DNA from 3 places in the Nonomuraea sp. NPDC049624 genome. Region 3 is predicted to be linked to each of the others. Evidence: riboswitches for the same ligand, from Rfam matches in the RefSeq annotation. Region 3 holds a riboswitch; each other region holds the start of a gene.
What was found. Region 3 has a riboswitch for cyclic di-AMP ahead of AB0J76_RS15610 (CHAP domain-containing protein). Riboswitches for the same ligand answer to the same signal wherever they lie in the genome.

Region 1 (4,642 bases), on a different contig from region 3:
CTGCTGAAGATGCACACCCTCGGGCACTCCTTCGTCCCCGACCCGATCCACGCCGGCGGGCTGCGCTATCACGGCATGGCGCCGCTGCTGTCCCACATGTACGAGCTGGGCCTGTTCGAGGCGGTGACCCGTACCCAGAGCGAGTGTTTCGAGGCGGGTGTGCGCTTCGCACGGACCGAGGGCATCGTCCCGGCCCCCGAGCCCACGCACGCGCTGGCCGAGACCATCGCCGAAGCGCTGCGCTGCAAGGAGAGCGGCGAGGAGAAGGTGATCCTCACCGCGCTGTGCGGGCACGGCCACTTCGACCTGGCCGCCTACGACCGCCACCTGGCCGGCGAACTGGAGGACTACTCGCTTCCGCAGGAGCGCCTCGACCAGGCGCTCACCGAACTGCCCGGCTGAAGACGACATGGGTGGCCGCGAGAGCGCGGCCACCCGTGTTCAGTTCGCGTTCGGGCGCTTCCTGTGGTTCGCCTTCTTCTTCTTGCGCGCCCTGCCCTTGCGTGCACGTTTCGCCATGGGCTCACCTCCAGCGGTCGGGATCGTGACCCTCAAGGTCTCCCCTGCCCGCGGCTCGCACAAGCGATACGCCGTGACCTAACATTCCTCAACAAACTCGTGTCATAATTTGGTGGAATCTGTTGGAAGGGGTGGGCGTGCTCGCACAGCAGCGTCAGCAGACGATCCTGGAACGCGTACGCAGCAGCGGCGGCGTCCGGGTGGCCGACCTCGTGCGCGAGCTCGGCGTCTCCGACATGACGATACGCCGCGACCTTGAGGTGCTGGCCGAGCGCGGGCTGCTGGAGAAGGTTCATGGCGGCGCGACGGCCCTCGGCCCCGGCTCGACCGAGGAGCCGGGCTTCACCGCCAAGTCCGCCCGCCAGCAGCAGGAGAAGGAGGCCATCGCGCGGCACGCGGCCACTCTCGTCCGGCCGGGCACCGCCGTGGCGCTCTCCGCCGGCACCACCATATGGGCGCTGGCCCACCATCTGGTCGCGGTGCCCGAGCTGACCGTGATCACCAATTCGATCCCCGTCGCCGAGGTCTTCCACCGCAACCCGCGCGCCGACCGCACGGTCGTGCTGACCGGCGGCGTGCGCACCCCCTCCGACGCGCTCGTCGGCCCCGTGGCGGTGGCGGCCATCCGCCGCCTGCACGTGGACACGCTCTTCCTCGGGGTGCACGGCATGAGCCTGCGCGCCGGGTTCACCACGCCCAACCTGCTGGAGTCCGAGACCGACAGGGAGCTGGTGGCCGCGGCGCACCGGCTGGTGGTCCCCGCCGACCACACCAAGTGGAACACGGTCGGCATCAGCACGATCGCCGAGCTGACCGAGGCCGACGTGGTCATCAGCGACGCGGGGCTGCCCGAGGAAGCACGCACCGAACTGGCCGAACGGGCCGGAGAACTGATCATCGCGGAGGGCACGCCTTGAAGCGCACCATCACCCACCTGGCAGACGGCCGAGAGCTGATCTACTTCGACCGGCGCGACGACGCCGACCGGAGCGCGATCGACCGGCGGCCGCTCGACCCGCGGCCGGTGGCCTCCGAGCTGCGTTACGACCCGCTGACCGAGGAGTGGATCGCGATCGCCGGCCATCGGCAGACACGCACGTTCCTGCCGCCGGCCGACGAGTGCCCGTTGTGCCCGTCGTCCGACACGCGGGCGTCGGAGATCCCGGCCCACGACTATGACGTGGTGGTGTTCGAGAACCGCTTTCCCTCTTTCTCCGGAAATTTTGGGACTTACGGGGATGTCGGCGGCCTGAGTGAGGTGCGGCCGGGTGTCGGGCGGTGTGAGGTGGTCTGCTTCACCTCCGACCACTCCTCCTCCTTCTCCAGGCTCTCCAACGCCCAGGTCAGGCTGGTGATGGAGGCGTGGGCCGACCGCACGGCCGAGCTGTCCGGCATCGAGGGCGTCGAGCAGGTGTTCTGCTTCGAGAACAGGGGTGAGGAGATCGGCATCACGCTCCCCCACCCGCACGGGCAGATCTACGCCTACCCCTACGTGACCCCGCGCACCAAGCTCCAGCTCGGGGCCGCCTCGCGGCACACGGGCGGCAACCTGTTCGCCGACGTGCTGGCCGCCGAGCGGGCCGCCGGCACGCGGGTGGTGGCCGCCAACGAGCTCTGGACGGCGTTCGTCCCGGCCGCCGCGCGCTGGCCGTTCGAGGTGCACGTGTATCCGCACCGGCAGGTGCCCGACCTGGCGGCGCTGTCGGAGGAGGAGCGGGCCGCGTTCGCGCCGCTGTACACCTCGGTGCTGCGGGCGCTCGACGCGCTGTTCGGGGTGGCGATGCCGTACATCTCGGCCTGGCACCAGGCGCCGGTGCGGTACGGCCGCGAGCTGGCCTACCTGCACCTGGAGCTGTTCAGCATCAGGCGGGCGCCCGGGAAGCTGAAGTACCTGGCGGGCTCGGAGTCGGCCATGGGTGCCTTCGTCAACGACGTGCTGCCGGAGGAGGCGGCACGCATGTTGCGATCACGAATTGATCACTAATTGGTTTCTCATTAAAGTCGCATGACTCGTGATCTACCACTAATATCCCGTTAGACACCGGCCATAACGGTCGTTGTACGCCTAATCCCGGGCGTGTTGCCCGGGAGCCGGGGACCCATCGCATCCGGGGTGAATCCGCGCAAGTGGTAGGGAATGCTCCCGTGCCCGAACCCGTCAGCTAACCCGGCCGGCAGAGGGAGAGGAACAACCACGTGGCGGCTTCGTCCCCCGCGAGTCTTGCCGTCGGTCTCATCACCGCCACCGCCCTGCTCGTCCAGCCGGCCGCCGCCTCAGTCTCGGCGTCAGCCGCGCCCAAGCCGTCGGAGGCGCAGCTGCGGGCCCAGCTCAAGCAGCTCAACCGCAAGGTCGACAAGCTGATCGAGACGTACAACCTCAAGCGGGTCGAGCTGGCCAAGGCCCAGCAGGCCGCTACCGCGGCCCAGCAGCGGCTCACCGCCGCCGAGCAGGCGGTCGCCACGGCCGAGCAGCGGGTCGCCGAGATCGCCCGGCTGCGCTACCAGAGCCGCGACGCCTCCCTGCCGGGCTTCATGCTGACCCCGGACGGCGGCGGCGCGGCCGTGCTCGAACAGCTCACCGCCGAGCAGCAGGCGGTCGTGGACAGCGTGGCCAAGGCCCGCGACGACCAGAAGAAGGCCGCCACGGCCGCCGCCGCGCTCGCGACGCAGCTGAAGGCGGGCACGGCGGAGGTGGCCGAGCAGCGCGACGACGCCCAGGACGTCATCGACGACATCAAGAAGAAGCTCCAGGACCTCGTGCCGTTCGGGCCGGGCAAGAAGTCCGACGGGAGCTGGGCGCCCGAGCTGCCGGCCGGCTCGGACAACATCACGCCGCGCACCCGGCTGATGCGCGCGCAGGTGCAGAAGAACTTCTCGCTGCCGTACGAGGTGGGCTGCTTCCGGGCCGGCTCCAGCGGCGAGCACCCGCTCGGCCGGGCCTGCGACTTCATGATGAGCACGGGCGGCACCATGCCGAGCGCCGTCAACAACGCGCTCGGCGACCGGCTGGCCGACTGGGCCCTGAAGAACAAGGCCAAGCTGGGCGTCAAGTACGTGATCTGGAAGCAGCGCATCAACCAGGGCTCGGGCTGGCGCTCGATGTCCGACCGCGGCAGCATCACCGAGAACCACTACGACCACGTGCACATCTCGATGAACTAGCCGCGGGGCCGGCGGCTCAGCGGATGCCGGTCAGCTTGTCGGGGTTGGTGACGGAGTAGACGGCGGCGATCCGGTCGCCCTCGGGCGTGAGATCGACGACGACCACGGCCAGCGGGCCGTCACCGGAGAAGACCAGCGCGCACGGATCCCCGGCCACCCGCCGGTAGCGCAGGTCCACCGCGCCGGGGGTCAGCGTCGCGGCCACGGACATGAAGATCGCGGCCACCTCGTCCCGGCCGTGGACCGGGTGCAGGCTGGTGGCGGGCCCCTTGCCGCCGCCGTCGGTCCACAGGGTCACCTCCGGCGCCAGCACCTCCAGCAAAGCCCGCAGGTCACCGCCGAGGGCCGCCGCGGCGAACCGCTCGGTCACCTCGGCGTGCACGCCGGGCTCGGTCCGGTGACGCGGACGGCGGGCATGAACGTGGCGACGGGCGCGGGCCGCGAGCTGCCGGACGGCCGCCGGCGTGCGCCCGAGGATGTCGGCCGTCTCCGGATGGCTGAACCCGAACACCTCGTGCAGCACGAAGACGGCTCGTTCCAGCGGTGACAGCGTCTCCAGCACGACCAGCACCGCCATCGACAACGACTCCCCGCTCCCGGCGGCGCCCCCGGCGTTGTCCGGGGCCGTGACCAGCGGTTCCGGCAGCCACGGGCCGACGTAGGTCTCCTGCCGGCGGCTCAGGTCCGCCCGCCGGGCGAGCGCCTGGTTCACCGCGATCCGCACCAGATAGGCCCGGACGTTCTCCACCGGTCCGGCGTCCGGCCTGCGGTGCCGGGCGGACCAGGCCAGCCACGCCTCCTGCAGCACGTCCTCGGTGTCGGCGACGCTGCCGAGCATGTTGTAGACCACGGAGAACAGCAGTTCCCGGTAGCCGAGGAACTGCTCGGTGGCGGCGTCGGCGGGCTGCCGCGGGGTCGGTGTCATGGCGGGCCTCCTCATCTGTCGCAACCGAAGAGTCCC
Region 2 (4,642 bases), on a different contig from region 3:
GCCGCTGAAGTACGAGGCCGCCGGCGAGGCGATCACCATGTACTTGTAGGTCTTCGACGGATAGTTGACGCCGAGCCCGGCCTGCGTGGCGAACATGAACGGGCGCAGGTAGAGGCTGTGGCCCTCGGTGGTCGGCACCCACTCCTTGTCGGCCGAGACCAGCAGCTCCAGCGACTCGACGAACGCCTCCTCCGGCAGTTCGGGCATGGCCATGCGCTCGGCCGAGCGGTTGAAGCGGGCGGCGTTCGCGTACGGGCGGAAGGTCGCGATCGAACCGGAGATCTGCCGGTACGCCTTCAGGCCCTCGAACAGCTCCTGCGCATAGTGGAAGACCGAGGTCGCGGGGTCGAGCGAGAGCGGCCCGTACGGCATGAGCCTGGCGTCGTGCCAGCCCTCGCCGTCGGTGTAGTCGATCGAGATCATGTGGTCGGTGAAGACCTGCCCGAACCCGGGGTTCGCCAGTACCTGCTCCCGCTCGGCCGCGGTGCGAGCGTGGTCGGAATGCTGCACGTCGAAGCTGAGCTTCTGAGCGATGGTCATGACGACGGTCCTTCTCTCTACGAATCTGCGACTCGAAAGCTGATTCTGGTAGCTACTGCCCGCGAGCAGTATTCGTACTTCCTAGTGTCTCGCGATTTGGGATGGCAAGAGGCACTTGGGGGGTTCAATCCCGAAGAACGCGAAAAAGCGCCTGGCAGTCCGCGTTCGGACCGCCAGGCGCGTGCGGGGCTAGGCGGTCCTAGCCGGCTACTCGCGCGGCGATGTCGTCGCCGATCTCGCTGGTCGTGCGGCCGGCGCGGCCGGTCACCCGCTCGGCGATGTCGGCGGCCACGGCCTGCTCGACCTTGGCGGCCTCGGCGTGCAGGCCGAGGTGGTCGAGGAGCATGCCCACGGACAGGATGGTGGCGGTCGGGTCGGCCTTGCCCTGACCGGCGATGTCGGGCGCGCTGCCGTGCACCGGCTCGAACATGCTCGGCGAGGTGCGCTCGGGGTTGATGTTGCCGCTGGCCGCCAGGCCGATGCCGCCGGCGATCGCGGCGCCGAGGTCGGTGATGATGTCGCCGAACAGGTTGTCGGTGACGATCACGTCGAAGCGCTCGGGCTGGGTGACGAAGAACATCGAGGCCGCGTCGATGTGGCTGTAGTCGGTGGTGACGTCGGGGAACTCCGCGGCCACGCGGTTGACCGTGCGCTGCCACAGGTCGCCGGCGAAGGTGAGCACGTTCGTCTTGTGGACGAGCGTGAGCTTCTTGCGAGGCCGCGACTGAGCCTTCTGGAAGGCGTAACGCACGACGCGCTCGACGCCGTGGGCGGTGTTCAGCGACTCCTGGGTGGCGATCTCGTGCGGCGTGCCGCGGCGCATGACGCCGCCGGTGCCCGCGTAGAGGCCCTCGGTGCCCTCGCGGACGACGACCATGTCGATGTGCTCGGCGGTGGCGCCGGCCAGCGCGGTCTCGACGCCGGGGAACAGCTTGACCGGCCGCAGGTTGACGTAGTGGTCGAACTCGAACCGGAGCTTGAGCAGCAGGTCGCGCTCCAGGATGCCGGGCGGCACGCTGGGGTCGCCCACGGCGCCGAGCAGGATCGCGTCGTAGCCGCGCAGCTCTTCGAGCACCGCGTCGGGCAGCGTCTCGCCCGTGCGGTGGTAGCGGGCTGCGCCCAGGTCGTAGTGGGTGGGCTCGATCTTCGTGCCCACGGCCTCCAGGACCTTGAGCCCTTCGGCTACGACCTCGGCGCCGATGCCATCCCCGGGGATGACGGCCAGGCGGATGTTACGCGACTCCATGGGCGGTACCTTACCGGCTCGTCTCGGCTGACGAACACATCATCTCAACAACCGGACAATCCGTTTTGGGGGGATTGCGACCTTTTGACCGTTTCGTTAGAGTCCGACGAGCCTAATCCACGCAGCCGCTGCGTGGAGCCGGGGACCCATCTTTCCCCCCGGGGCGAATCGGCTGCGCCTCTCCCCCGAGAGCGTCGCCGTAGGGCTACTTCCAGGCCCGAGCCCGTCAGCTAACCCGGTCGGCCACGTGGAAGGACAGTCCCCTGTCTAGCATCGCCATCTTTTTGGCGGTGGCAGCGGGCGCCGCAGGTCTCGCGCCTGCCGCCCCCGCGGCTCCCGCCGCTCCGGCCGCTCCGGCCGCCCCCGCCCCCTCCGTCACCCTCACCGGCCCCCAGGTGAAACAGGTCCAGGAACGGCACGTGCCGAAACCGGCCTGGAAGGTCGCCCTCGAATACGCCATGGACAAGCGCGGCACCCCGTACGTGTGGGGCGGCGCCAGCGAACGGGGCTACGACTGCTCGGGCCTCATGCTCCGGGCCTACGAGGACGCCGGCATCGAGCTCCCCAGAACCGCCGCGGAGCAGTACGGCGCCTTCTCCAGGAAGATCTCCTGGAAGGACCTCAAACCAGGCGACCTGGTGTTCTTCAGCGGCCTCGGCCACGTCGGCATGATCTCCAAACCCGGCTACATGGTCCACTCCCCCCACACCGGCGACGTGGTGAAGGAGGAACGCCTGTCGCAGTGGCGCAGGCAGGCCTTCGTCGGCGCGGTACGCCCCGACCCCAAGGGCGTCAAGCGCTGGGCCGACTACAAGCAGCTCCAGAAGGCCCCCGCCCCCGCCATGCTCACCGCGACCCTGTGACGACGACCTTCCCCGGGGCGTGCCCCTCCTCCTGGTAGCGGACGGCCGCCGGGAGCTCGCCGAAGGGGAAGGTCCTGTCGATGACCGGGGTGACCGCGCCCCGCTCGATCAGCCCGGTCAGCGTCAGCAGGTTCGCCCTGTTGCTCCCGCAGCGGACGACGTCCGCCCTGACGATCCGCTGCGGGACGAAGGGCCCCGACGCGAGCGCGGCGAACATGTGGCCGGCCGGCTGCACCCAGCGGCCGGCCGGCCCGCCGACCAGCACGTACGTGCCCTTCCTGGTCAGCACCCGGCGGCAGTCCGCGAGCCGGCGACCGCCCGCCACGTCGAGCAGCAGGTCGAAGCGCCGGCCCGAGGCCGCGAAGTCCTCCTTGGTGTGGTCGATGACGTCGTCCGCGCCGAGCGAGCGCACCAGGTCCGCGTTCCGCCCGCTGCACACGCCCGTGACGTGCGCCCCCAGCGCCTTGGCGAGCTGCACGGCGAACGTGCCCACGCCGCCGGACGCGCCGTTGACCAGCACCTTCTGGCCCGGCTGGAGGCGTCCCTCGTCGCGCAGCGCGATCAGCGCGGTGTTGGCCGCCATCGGCACCGCCGCCGCCTGCTCGAACGACAGTCCCGCCGGTTTGGGCGCCACCTCGCCCTGCCGCAGGCAGACGTACTCGCCGAAGCCGCCCCCCAGCGACATGGCGTACACCTCGTCGCCGGGACGGAACAGCGTGACGTCCTTGCCGGCCGCCTCGACCTCCCCCGCCACGTCGGCCCCGAGGACGGCGATACGCGGCCGGCGCAGCCCGACCCCGCCGCCCATGATCCGGGCCAGGTACGGCTGCCCCCGCATGAAGTGCCAGTCGTAGGGCTGCACGGACGTGGCCCGCACCCGGACCAGCACCTCGTCGTCGCGCGGCACGGGCCGCTCGACGTCGGTCAGGACGAGCTGGTCGGGCGAGCCGAACGAGCGCAGGACGTACGCCTTCATCGTTTTCTCCCTCGTGCCGCTGATGTGCCGCTGATGTGCCGCCAGTGTGGGCGTGACCTGCGCGGACGCTCAACGGTCGAAAGGCGACGGCTCGATGGCCGAAAGTACGACCGCCCGCCCGCCGATGGTGCGAACCGGGACGGGCCGTCCGCGCGATGACCGGGCACGGGCGCGGGCGGCACGCTCTCAGGCATGAGATGGATCGCACCCGCCGGGCTGCTCGCGCTCAGCGTCGTCCCGCTGGTCGCCGGCGCACTCCGGCTGACCGAACTGGCCGCCGGCGCCCCGGTCACGGCGGACAACGCGCGTTTCTTCGCCATGCCCGTGCCGGTGCTGCTGCACATCCCGGCTTCGCTGGCGTTCTGCGTCCTCGGCACGTTCCAGTTCCAGGCCCGGTTCCGGGCCGGGCGACCGGGGTGGCACCGCGCGGCCGGGCGGGTGCTGGTGGCGTGCGGGCTGGTCGCGGCGCTGTCGGGGTTGTGGCTGACGCTCTTCTCCGACCTTCCCGCCGGCGACGGGACGCTGCTGGCCGCCTTCCGCCTGCTGTTCGGGACGGGCATGGCCGTCTGCCTCCTGCTCGGCCTGGCCGCGATCCGGCGGCGTGACGTGGCCCGGCATCGCGCCTGGATGACCCGCGGGTACGCGATCGGGCTCGGCGCGGGCACGCAGGCGTTCACCCTGGCGTTCGGCGCTGCCGCCTTCGGGCCGCCCGGCGAGCTCGGGCGGGCCCTGCTCGTCGGCGCGGGCTGGGTGATCAACCTGGCGGTGGCCGAGTGGGCCGTCCACAGAGCCCGCAGAGGTCGCAGAGGTCGCAGAGGTCGCGGAGATCAGGTGCGTACGCGGTCGGTCTCGTAGGCCCACATGGCGATCTCGACGCGGTTGCGCACGCCGAGCTTGGTCATCAGGCTCGCGACGTGGCTCTTGACCGTGCTGAGCGAGATGTGCAGCTCGCGGGCGATCTCGCTGTTGGTCCGGCCGCGGGCCACGGCGCGCAGGATCTCCTCCTCGCGGCCGGTG
Region 3 (4,642 bases):
GCCCTGCCGACGATCATGAATTTCACCCTGGCGTCCTTCCGTCCGCGGCCCCGGGGCGGAGCCGGCCTCGCCGAAGCGTCGAACGGGCGCCGGCCGGATCGACAAGGGCACGGGCCGTCCGCTTCCAGGGCACCGTACCGGTCGTGCGGCCGGGTGGCCGATGTGCCATCCTCGCCCCATGCCCCAACCCGCACAAGACGCCCCCGTCCCCAACCGGGCCCTGTGGGACGAGCGTGCCCGCGTCCACGGCTCCACCTCCACCGACCGGTTCTACGACGTCGACGCCTTCCTCGCCGGCCGGCAGACGCTCTACCCGCTCGAACGCCGCCTGGCCGGCGACGTCACCGGCCGGGACCTGCTCCACCTGCAGTGCCACTTCGGCCTGGACACGCTGAGCTGGGCCCGCCTCGGAGCGCGGGTGACCGGCGTCGACTTCTCCCCGGTGGCGGTCGAGCGCGCCCGCGACCTGGCGGCCAGGGCCGGGCTGGCGGCCACGTTCGTGGAGGCCGACACGCAGCGGCTGCCGGCGGAGCTGGCCGGCGGCTTCGACGTGGCGGTGGCCACGTACGGAGTCCTGTGCTGGATCGGCGACCTGGACGCCTGGATGCGCGGCGCGGCCATGGCGCTGCGGCCCGGCGGGCGGCTGGTGCTGGTCGACCTGCATCCGGCCTACCAGACGGTGGCCTCGCTCGATCCGCTGGTGGCCGACTGGCCCTACGGCGGCGGCCAGGCCCACAAGGAGACGGTGACCGGCACGTACGCCGACGCCGCGGTGGTGACCGAGACGCATGAGGCGGTCGAGTACCCGTACTCGGTGGGGGAGATCGTCACGGCGGCGGCGCGCGCCGGGTTCACGGTGGCCGAGCTGGGCGAGCACGTCGAGACCGACCTCGACCCGCGCGGCCTGCTGCCCGAGGGCCCGGACGGCCGGTACCGGTTCCCGTTCGGGGACTCGCACCTGCCGATCCTCTACTCGCTGGTGGCGGTCCGGCCCTGAGACGCGGCGAGCGCGCGTCCCTCGTGCGGGACGCGCGCTCGGAGCGGCGGGAGGTCAGCTCGCGTACTGGGGGTATCCGTAGCCGACGACCTGCGACTTCGGACGGACGCGCTCCTCGACCTTGCCGTTGCCGGTGTTGCCCTCGATCGTGGAGATCGTGCCGTCGCCGTTGTCCTTGACGACGAAGCCGACGTGCTGGATGGCGTCCAGGCTCTTGCTGCCGCCCCAGGAGAAGAAGACCACCGCGCCGGGCTTGGCCTCGGTGCCCCAGCGGTCGTTGGCGGCGAACCACTTGGCGTGGGCCACGGTCCAGGCGTCCCAGCCGACCTGGGGGCGGGCGCCGGTGTGCTCGCCGACCCAGGAGACGAAGATCGAGCACCAGGGGGCGTTCAGGTACATCGCGCGGGTGCCGCCGTCGCGGGCGATGGTCTCGGCGGCGCGCTGGGAGTCGGCGTACCACTTCTGGAACTTGGTTCCGCCGCCGTAGGCGTTCTCGGAGGTGCCGACCTGGGCCCTGGCCATCGCCAGGACCTGCTGGGCGGTGACGTTGACCTGGGTCTCCTCCGCCTTGCGGGTGTGAGCGGCGGCCTGCGGCGCGACGGCCGAGTGGCCGGTCGCGGCGGCCGGGCCGGCGCTGTCGGCGGCGGCGGCGGTGGCGTGGGCGCCGAGGGCGGAGGCGAGGACGGCCGCGCCGAGCGCGGCGCGGGCGTAGGTGATCTTCGGGGCACGGATAGGACGGTGCTTGGCCATCGAGGGCATGTGACTCCTTGCTTCCATGCCGCTTACCGGGTTAGCTGACGGGTTCGGACGTGGAAGCTGCCCTACGGCACCGAAGTGCCGATTCACCCCAAAGGACGTGGGTCCCCGGTTCCGCCCGGAGGCGGATTCAGCGGTCACAGGACGATCCTGTGAAATGTCGTGCGATGGTTGGACAAAGCCGGACAAACCGGACGTCTGCCGCGAGATGCCCCACAAGGTAATACACCGGGCAAGAGTCAGGCAAGTGGCTAAAGGTCCAGCTAGGCGAGTTGCGCCCGCGCCTCGGCCAGAAGCCCCATCATGGCAAGGGATTCGTCAAGCGGCATGATCGCACTCTCCGTGCGGCCCTCGACCGTGGCCGCGCGCACCTCGCGCAGCTCGCCCGCGTAACCGTTGTCGGCCGGGTCGAGCACCAGCTCCTCGGTCTCCATCGACGGCCCCGACAGCAGCACCCGCTGCGGCGCCCAGAACGGCGCCAGGATGTCGGCCCGCATCGACGTGCCCACCACGCTCGCGTCGTTGGCGTGATGTGCCAGCAGCGACACGTCGACCAGGGCCCGCCGCCCGTCCGGGTACAGCAGCAGCCCGCCGGCCTCGGCGTCGACCCCGCTGGGCGCCAGCGAGCCCGCCATGCGCAGCTCCGCGGGCATGCCGAGCAGCAGCTGGGCCAGCCCGAACGGGTAGATCCCCAGGTCGAGCAGGGCCCCGCCGCCCAGCTCCGGCGCCCACAGCCGGTGGGCGGGGTCGTAGGGCAGCGCGAAGCCGAACGAGGCCCGCACCGACCGGATCTCACCGAAGCGCGGGTCGGCCGCCACCTGCTGGATGAGCGGGTTGAAGCGCATCCACATGGCCTCCATGAGGAAGACCCCGGCCGCGCGGGCCAGCGCCACCATGCGCTCGGCGTCGGCCACGTCGGCCGCCAGCGGCTTCTCGCACAGCACCGACTTGCCCGCCGCGATGGCCGCCTCGGCCACCTCCAGGTGCTGGGCGTGCGGCGTGGCGACGTAGATCGCGTCTACGGCCGGATCGGCGCACAGGGCCTCGTAGGAGCCGTAGGCCGACTCCGCGCCCAGCTCGTCGGCCAGCGCCCGCGCCCTGAGCGGGCTCCGCGAGCCGACGGCGCCCACCCGCATGCCGGGCTCGGCCACGATGGCCGCCCCCACGGTACGCGCGATGCCGCCGGTCGCCGCTATTCCCCAGGTGAAATCTCGCACGACCGAGATCGTAGAGCGCTCAGGTCAGGTTGAACGAGTCGGGGTCGGGCCCGATCCGCCGCCCCGCGTTCATCGCCCCGATGGCCGCCATGTCCTCGGTGTCGAGGATGAAGTCGAACACGTCGATGTTCTCCTCGATCCGCGACGGCGTGACCGACTTGGGGATCACCACGTTGCCGAGCTGCAGGTGCCAGCGGAGCACGATCTGGGCGGGCGTCTTGCCGTACTTCTCCGACAGCACGCGCAGCGCCGGGTCGGCCAGCAGCCCCTTGCCCTGCCCGAGCGGGCTCCACGCCTCGGTCAGGATGCCGTTGGCCTCGTGGAAGGCCCGCATCTCGCGCTGCTGGAAGTACGGGTGGAGCTCGATCTGGTTGATCGACGGCGTGATGTCGGTCTCCTCCATCAGCCGGGTCAGCGTGGCGACCGTGAAGTTGGAGACCCCGATGGCCTTGGCCCGGCCGTCCCGGTAGATCTTCTCCAGCGCCCGCCAGGCCTGCACGTACCTGTCCTGCTGCGGGGCCGGCCAGTGGATCAGGAAAAGATCTACGTAGTCGAGGCCCAGGCGGGCCAGGCTCTCGTCGAAGGCCTGCTCGGCGCGCTCGTGGTCGCCGTTCCACAGCTTGGTGGTGACGAACACCTTCTCCCGTGGCACCCCGGCGGCGCGCACGGCCCGGCCGACGCCCTCCTCGTTCTCGTAGGCGGCGGCGGTGTCGACGTGCCGGTATCCGGCGCGCAGCGCGGTCGTCACCGCGTGCTCGGCGTCGTCGGCAGAGACCTGCCAGACGCCGAAGCCGAGCTGTGGTATCTGCACACCGTCGGTGTTGAGCATCAGCGAGTTCATACCCTCCATTGTTCACGTGTCGTTTCTTGCGGCTTAAGCAGGCCGGGCTACCTTGAGGCGGGTCGTGCAAGGCCATCCACCGGCTGGGGGAAACAGAGTGGTCAGACAGGCGTCGGCCTGGGTGGAGTCTCCGCTCCAGATGCTGTGCGCCGTCGAGGCCCACCACGCCGGGCTGCTCGGCCCGGACACCGTGGTCGTGCCGCGCGCCGGCCTGCGCCCGCTGCGCGCCACCCGCAAGGAGCTGCGCCGCCTCGACCTGCCCGCCGGCCTGCTGCTGGACGAGCCGCGCGAGCGCATGCCGCGCCGCGTCCAGGCCGTGGGCGACGCGTTCTCCGGCAAGGTCCAGATGCGCTGGCTGACCTCCGACCCCGGCCGCATCGTCGTCGTGGACGACGGCCTGGCCACGCTCAGGCTGCTCGAACTGCTGGCCGCCGGGCCGTTCCGGCCGCTGCTGCGGGCGCGGGCGACCCCCTCGCGGGCGCGCGCCCTGCTGGGCCTGGCCGCCGCGCTGCGGCTGCGGATGAGCCGGGTGTCGGTCTTCACCGCCCTGCCCGTCCCCGACGAGCTGGCCGCGGCCGTCCGGGAGGCGGGCGTCGACCTCGTCCGCCACGACTTCGCCTGGCTGCGCGCCCAGCCGCCGAGCGCCCAGGGGCCCGCCGAGCGCACGGTCGTCCTCGGCACCTCCCTGGTCCGCAACGGCCTGGTCCACCGCGACCACTACCTGCGCTGGCTGACCGAGCTGGCCGGGCGCGAGCCGCTGGCCTACTACCCGCACCGCCGCGAGGACCCCGTGGACCTGGCGCTGATCGGCGAACGTCCCGGCATCACCGT

Region 1: it holds a riboswitch for cyclic di-AMP, as region 3 does, so the genes downstream of both, AB0J76_RS38150 (hypothetical protein) here and AB0J76_RS15610 (CHAP domain-containing protein) in region 3, are expected to answer to the same signal.
Region 2: it holds a riboswitch for cyclic di-AMP, as region 3 does, so the genes downstream of both, AB0J76_RS32055 (C40 family peptidase) here and AB0J76_RS15610 (CHAP domain-containing protein) in region 3, are expected to answer to the same signal.

Annotation. Positions count from the first base shown of each region.
Region 1 covers NZ_JBFAOR010000010.1:350,361-355,002, reverse strand. The annotation lists partial or broken gene AB0J76_RS38165 (TrpB-like pyridoxal phosphate-dependent enzyme) at 1-402, shown strand, start outside; gene AB0J76_RS38160 (DeoR/GlpR family DNA-binding transcription regulator) at 657-1,436, shown strand; gene galT (galactose-1-phosphate uridylyltransferase) at 1,433-2,503, shown strand; cyclic di-AMP (ydaO/yuaA leader) riboswitch at 2,572-2,710, shown strand; gene AB0J76_RS38150 (hypothetical protein) at 2,716-3,681, shown strand; gene sigJ (RNA polymerase sigma factor SigJ) at 3,698-4,606, opposite strand.
Region 2 covers NZ_JBFAOR010000008.1:224,290-228,931, reverse strand. The annotation lists gene AB0J76_RS32065 (branched-chain amino acid aminotransferase) at 1-540, opposite strand, end outside; gene AB0J76_RS32060 (3-isopropylmalate dehydrogenase) at 740-1,786, opposite strand; cyclic di-AMP (ydaO/yuaA leader) riboswitch at 1,886-2,046, shown strand; gene AB0J76_RS32055 (C40 family peptidase) at 2,077-2,649, shown strand; gene AB0J76_RS32050 (NAD(P)-dependent alcohol dehydrogenase) at 2,633-3,625, opposite strand; gene AB0J76_RS32045 (DUF2306 domain-containing protein) at 3,818-4,480, shown strand; gene AB0J76_RS32040 (response regulator transcription factor) at 4,453-4,642, opposite strand, start outside.
Region 3 covers NZ_JBFAOR010000003.1:918,371-923,012, forward strand. The annotation lists gene AB0J76_RS15600 (YciI family protein) at 1-17, opposite strand, end outside; gene AB0J76_RS15605 (class I SAM-dependent methyltransferase) at 179-997, shown strand; gene AB0J76_RS15610 (CHAP domain-containing protein) at 1,052-1,756, opposite strand; cyclic di-AMP (ydaO/yuaA leader) riboswitch at 1,762-1,899, opposite strand; gene AB0J76_RS15615 (Gfo/Idh/MocA family oxidoreductase) at 2,017-2,970, opposite strand; gene AB0J76_RS15620 (aldo/keto reductase) at 2,990-3,811, opposite strand; gene AB0J76_RS15625 (hypothetical protein) at 3,909-4,642, shown strand, end outside.